2 linked regions of the Thiosocius teredinicola genome follow. The protein of the gene in region 2 interacts with the protein of the main gene of each other region in a pairwise test. Links are inferred from orthologs where the notes say so. Each region holds a gene or a part of one and is shown on either strand. Other genes may lie near its edges. The genes, in order: B1781_RS00915 and glmS.

What was found.
Region 1: the proteins of glmS (region 2) and B1781_RS00915 interact in binary tests that used the Escherichia coli proteins (3 or more experiments, as listed by UniProt). The link is inferred for Thiosocius teredinicola from one-to-one orthologs.

What each region holds. Positions count from the first base shown.
Region 1 is NZ_CP019936.1:194,963-198,109, reverse strand. Bases 118-2,940 are described here. They hold B1781_RS00915 (phosphatase PAP2/dual specificity phosphatase family protein), read left to right. Parts: upstream 118-777; coding sequence 778-2,103; downstream 2,104-2,940. Other genes in these bases: B1781_RS00905 (metallophosphoesterase family protein), read left to right, coding at 2,631-2,940; B1781_RS00910 (hypothetical protein), read left to right, coding at 2,121-2,543; B1781_RS00920 (bifunctional alpha/beta hydrolase/class I SAM-dependent methyltransferase), read left to right, coding at 118-772. Also shown: more of B1781_RS00920, read left to right, coding at 1-117; more of B1781_RS00905, read left to right, coding at 2,941-3,147.
Region 2 is NZ_CP019936.1:4,759,148-4,762,423, forward strand. Bases 317-3,268 are described here. They hold glmS (glutamine--fructose-6-phosphate transaminase (isomerizing)), read right to left. Parts: upstream 2,730-3,268; coding sequence 903-2,729; downstream 317-902. Other genes in these bases: B1781_RS22540 (bifunctional nicotinamide-nucleotide adenylyltransferase/Nudix hydroxylase), read right to left, coding at 317-490; glmU (bifunctional UDP-N-acetylglucosamine diphosphorylase/glucosamine-1-phosphate N-acetyltransferase GlmU), read right to left, coding at 2,835-3,268. Outside these bases: more of B1781_RS22540, read right to left, coding at 1-316; more of glmU, read right to left, coding at 3,269-3,276. UniProt on the Escherichia coli protein: Catalyzes the first step in hexosamine metabolism, converting fructose-6P into glucosamine-6P using glutamine as a nitrogen source.

The sequences.
Region 1 (3,147 bases), 4.6 Mb from region 2 along the record:
TTGGTCCGGCATGCTGTCTGAAGGCGTTTCGCTAGGACAACGTACCGGCTTCGACTCCGGTAGTACGCTCGACTATGTCTACCGCAACCAGGTGAACGGACTGACACCGCTGGGGAGGATGATCGATCGCAACTATCTCGACGCCGTCGGCTGGAAAGGCATTCGGCGGCGCAAGGTACACATCGGCGAGTTGATCCGCGCCGCCATGCAACATCTGCGCGACCAGGATCGCGCGGTCAAGGTGCTTGATATCGCGGCCGGACACGGACGCTATGTTCTCGACGCGCTCACCGCAGACAGCGGCAAACCCGACGCCATCGTCTTGCGCGATTTCAGCGACATGAATGTCGAGGCGGGCCAACGGATGGTCGAGCAAAAACATCTCGGCGACATCGCGCACTTTGAACAAGGCGACGCCTTCGACACTGATTCGGTGGCGGCCGCCCAACCGGCAACCACGATCGGCATCGTTTCGGGGCTGTACGAACTCTTTCCCGACAACGACCTGGTCCGACGGTCGCTCGCCGGCATGGCCAGTGCTGTCGAACCCGGTGGCTACCTGATCTACACCGGCCAACCCTGGCATCCGCAACTGGAGATGATTGCCCGGGCATTGACCAGCCACCGCGATGGCGCCGCCTGGGTGATGCGTCGCCGCACGACCGCCGAGATGGATCAGTTGGTGCGCGATGCCGGTTTCGAGAAGATCGAACAACGCATCGACGAATGGGGCATCTTCACCGTCGGCCTGGCGCGCCGGGTTACAGCGTGAACCCGATGGATGGCAAACAAGGGTATGCCATTCAGTGGGGGCGCAGCCTCGCCTGGCTCGCGCTGCTCGGCCCGCTGTTCTTCATCAGCTATGGATGGTCCAACCAATTGGCTGCCGAACGCCAGATCACGACCAGCATCGTGTTCGGCTGGGAGCAGCAGATTCCGTTTTGGGCCTGGACCATCGTGCCCTACTGGTCAATCGACCTGCTGTACGGCCTATCGTTTCTGCTGTGCCGCACACGCCGTGAGGTGGATCGACATGCACTGCGGCTATTGACGGCACAGCTCATAGCTGTGGCCTGTTTCGTACTGTTCCCACTGCAATACAGTTTTGATAAACCGCCGGTCGATGGGTTCTTCGGCTTGTGGTTCGACGCCCTGGCCGCCTTCGATCAGCCTTATAACCAGGCGCCCTCTCTGCATATCGCATTGCTGGTCATCATCTGGCACAGTTTCGCCGCGCATGTCACGCGCTACTGGCGTTGGTTGATCAATGCCTGGGCTATCCTGATCGCGGTCTCCGTGCTGACGACCTACCAGCATCACTTCATCGACGTGCCGACCGGCGCCCTGCTCGGCTTTGTCTGCCTGTGGCTTTGGCCCGATACACAACAAAGCCCGCTAAGACGCGGTGTGGTACCAACCGAACGACACCGGCGTCTCGCCAGCTACTACGCCATCGGCAGCATGATCTTCGGCGCCATGGCATTGTTCGGCGGCGTGGCACTGTGGTCACTGTGGCCCGCCGTTTCGCTGGCCATGGTCGCGGTGATCTACGCCTGGAGTGGCGAACGAGGCTTTCAGAAAACGCGCACCAGGCAGAGCATCGCCGTCGCCGTGCTGTTGGCCCCCTATCATCTGGCCGCCTGGATCAATTCACGGCTATGGACATGGCGCAAACCCGAGCCTAGTCACATCACAGAGGGGGTGTGGCTCGGCCGCTTCCCGACCGGAGACGAATTCGCACGGCTCGGTTTCACTGCGTTTGTCGACCTCACTGCGGAACTCAATCCGCCGACAGGCATCGCGCATGTCGCCAATGTGCCGATGCTCGACCTGGTGCCGCCAACCCCGACGCAATTGCGCGAAGCAGCCGCGCACATCGAGCGCCTGCATCGTGCCGGCGGCAACCTGTTGGTGAGCTGTGCACTTGGCTATTCACGCAGCGCGCTGGCGGTCGCCGCATGGTTGTGTGTGAGCGGTCGGACGCACTGCTGGGAGACGGCTTTGCAACATGTGAGGGAACAACGCCCGCAGGTGGTGCTGGGCGCCAAGTGGATCGACAACCTCAGGACGGCAGTGCAGCAGCAGTCACCAGCGATGCCCTGATGTCACCATCGTCTTCAATGAGCACCGATCAGCACGCAGCGCGGGCCGCGCAGACTGCCCGGCGACTGCGAAACGGCGCATGGCTGGCACTGGTCTCGATACTGGCCGGCGTGCTGGCGTTCATCGCGGTCGGCGTCGCTGGCCTTGCGAGCAACACCGCCTGGCTGGTCGTGTCGATCGCTGCCGGGGCCGCTCAGCTCTATCTCGCCGCCAGAACCCAGTTTGATGCAACCGTCTTCCATCGCTGGGCCAATCAGTGGAAGACAGGCACAGACCCACACGCCGACATGGCCGCATTCGACCGGAAAATAGGCCGCGACACCGATCCGCCGCGCTCGCTGGACGCCCGAATCGAGGGCGCAATGCGGCTCCTCCGCTATCAGGGCGCCATGCTGTTGGTGCAACTGGTCGCCTCGGCACTGGCTTTCCTGCTGCCTTAAAGCGGTTATGGACCAGCCGGCTTCGCCGCCGGGTGGCCGGAATTACGGTACGATACGCGCTATTCCGCCGCATAGATGTTGTCACCCATGAAGGTATGCATTCTTTCCGACAGCCATGACCATATCGCGCTGATCGACGCCGCCGTCGCCGATGCCAAGGCAGCTGGCGCCGAGGCCGTGTTGCACTGTGGCGATCTGGTCGCGCCGAGCACACTGCATTGCCTGGAAAAGTACGGCCTGCCGGTGCACGTCATCCACGGCAACAACACCGGTGACCTGTACGCCCTGACCCAACTGGCGCACAAACCCGGCGGCGTCGTGCGCTTTCACGGCATGGACGCGGGCATCGAGCTGGCCGGCAGACGCATCTTTCTTGTGCACTACCCACACTATGCACGCGCCATGGCGGCAACCGGCGACTGGGATCTGGTGTGCTGCGGCCACAGTCACAAGGTCGACATCCTCGAACAGAAGAACTGCAAGGGCGGGACGACGCACGTCGTCAATCCCGGCACCATCGGCGGTGTCGGTCAGGCGCCGGCCACCTGGGTGATGGGCGATCTTGAGAGCATGCGGTTCGAGCAACACGAAATACCCAAATCAC
Region 2 (3,276 bases):
CGGCACCCGAAGGAGTTGGTGCTGCCCGCATGCCGAACAAGGCCTCACGAATGGCGGTACCACGCACCTTGTTGTCGCTGTCGATGCCGACCGGAACCCATTGCGGGAAGCGCCTGGGGTAATACCTGTCGCCATCTTCAGACAGACCGACGAGGCCGACGCGCGCAACCCGATCGCCAATCGAGGCTTTGATCGAATCGCGAACGATCGACTGGACGCGACCCAGCCAACGGTCTTCGTTGTAGGGATCGTCGAGCAACGGTGAGAGGATCACACGCTGCGCTTCAGGCTGTTCCAACGATCCGCGGACCATTGCCTCGATATCGTTGAATGACCAGGGGTTGCGGGTCGTGCGCGGCTGACGCGCAGAACCGCAAAGCATGATGATGTGTTCCGACTGGCCCAGCGCCTCGCGCAGCACCGCCAGGTGTCCGGAATGAAACGGCTGGAACCGACCAACAAAGACCAGAAAATCAAACGACTTCGACATGTCAGCAAGCCTCCCTTGCTGGTTAGAAACGATTCCGGTCTATCCGGAATCGTCTACCGAAGTCACGTGCGGTCCGCACGTAACCTGATACTTAGTGTCGATCACACACTAAATATTGTCAAGCATGCGCATCGTCTCGTTCAGGCAATCGATAGCAACACCTGAAAAAAGTAGTCGACCCTCGCATTTCCCGGTGCGCCTACTTGCAGGCGAACAACCTTAGTTCACGCCGAACGCATAGTAGCGAGGCGACACCATGATGCAACCGCGAACGTTGTATTGATCCTTGGAACAAGGATGACCACCGGCCACTGATAAGTGACGGCTTCGCGCAGACGCTGTGATTCTCGCTGAATACAGACGAGTGCGCTGTATGTCGGAAAGCGATGAGGCCCTGCCGAGCCTCACTTCATTATTCGACGGTTACCGATTTGGCCAGGTTACGCGGCTGATCGACGTCGGTACCTTTCAGAATCGCCACGTGATACGACAACAGCTGCAGCGGAATCGTGTACACGATCGGCGCGGTACCCGGGCAGATATCGTCCAACGTCAGGTTCTGATAGCGGTCGAGCGGGATCTTGATCTTCTTGTCACTGAACAGGAATAGTTCGCCGCCGCGTGCGCGCACCTCTTGCAGGTTGGACAGCACCTTTTCGAGCAACGGATCGTCAGGCAAGGCGCACACCACCGGCATGCGGTCGTCGACCAACGCCAAGGGCCCATGTTTGAGTTCGCCAGCCGGATAGGCCTCGGCATGGATGTACGAGATTTCTTTGAGCTTCAATGCGCCTTCCATGGCAATCGGGTAGAAGGTGCCACGGCCGAGGAACAGCGCGTTGTGCATATCGGCAAAAGACTGCGCCATTTCTTCGATGGCTTCGCTCAGTTTCAGAACGACTTCGACCTGGCGCGGCAGTGCCTGCAACTCGTCGACCCATTCTTTTTCCTGTTCAGCGTTCAAGCCGCGACGCTTGGCCAATGCGAGGGTCATCAGGCGTAGCGCGACGAGCTGGGTTGTGAACGCCTTGGTTGATGCGACGCCAATCTCGGGCCCGGCGCGGGTCATCAAGGCGACGTCGGACTCGCGCACCAAGGAACTCTCGGGGACGTTGCAGACGACGAGGCTGCCGATGTAACCGGACTGCTTAGCTTCGCGCAACGCCGCCAGCGTGTCCGCCGTTTCACCGGACTGCGAGATCGTGACGAACAAGGTGTCGGGCGAGACGAGCTTTTTGCGATAACGAAACTCGCTCGCAACCTCGATCTGGCAGGGTACGCCGACCTCTTCCAACCAGTATCGCGCCACCAGACCGGCATGGTAGCTGGTGCCGCAGGCGATGATCTGCACGGCCTTGGTCTTATCGAACAGTTCTTTGGCGACGTGGCCGAAGCTTTCTTCGAGCAACTTGCCCTGGTGGATACGGCCTTCGAGGGTTTCGGCGATCACGCCGGGCTGCTCGAAGATCTCCTTGAGCATGTAGTGCCGATATGGACCCTTCTCGGCATTGGACACGGAAAGCTGGCTGGTGCGTATTTCACGCTCAACAGCTTTGCCTTCGGCATCGAAGATGCTGACCCCGTCGCGCCGGATCTCGGCAAGGTCGCCCTCTTCAAGAAAGATGAAACGTTGGGTAACCGGCAGCAGGGCGAATACATCGGAAGCGATAAAGTGTTCGCCGACGCCCACACCAATGACCAGGGGACTACCGGCGCGGGTAACGACCATGTGGTCAGGGTCGTCCGGGCTGATGACCGCAAGCGCATAGGCACCGACCAAACGTTGGATCGCATTGCGCGTGGCGTCGGCGATGCTTTGGCCTTCAGCCAACAGCCCCGCCAGGAGATGGGCGATGACTTCGGTGTCGGTATCCGAGTTGAATTCGAAGCCTGCGGCCTGCAGGTCGGCTCGCAGCGCGGCGTGATTCTCGATGATGCCGTTATGCACGATCGCAACCTGCTCGCCGCTCATGTGCGGGTGGGCGTTGCGCTCGGCCGGCATGCCGTGTGTCGCCCAACGCGTGTGGGCGATACCGAGATTGCCCTCGACGGCACTTTGGTCCAACAGGTTTTGCAGCTCGGAGACTTTTCCGACCGAACGGATGCGCTGTAGACGTGCATCCGGATGACGCACGGCGATACCGGCCGAGTCGTAACCCCGGTACTCAAGCCGGCGTAAGCCCTCCATCAAGATGGGGACAACGTTGCGCTCTGCGATCGCACCAACAATACCGCACATACCATGCTCTCTCCTGCATCCTGCCGATCAAAGGGTGGTCATGCTGATCGGCGAACAATCTTTCGTGCTGCGGCAAGGCCATGGCCTTGAGACAACGACGGACGTCTACTTGTTCTTCTTGGTCGGCCGTTGCCAGTTCAAACTGAGTTGCTTGGCGCGCGTCAGTGTCAGCTTCTCATCCGGCGCATTCTTGCTGATCACCGATCCTGCGCCGATCGTCGCGCCGGCGCCGACGGTAACCGGAGCAACCAGTGCCGTGTTCGACCCGATAAAGGCGTTGTCTTCAATCACCGTACGGTGTTTGTTGGCACCGTCGTAGTTGCAGGTGATCGTGCCGGCGCCCACGTTCACGCCGGCACCGATGGTCGCGTCGCCAACGTAGCTCAGATGATTCACCTTGGAGCCCTGGCCGACGATCGACTTCTTGATTTCGACGAAGTTGCCGATGTGCGCGCCGCCGACCAGCTCGGCCCCGGGGCGCAGTCGCGCGAACGGACCGATCGTGCTTCCTGGCCCGACAATGGCCTCTTCGAGCACACAGTTCGGC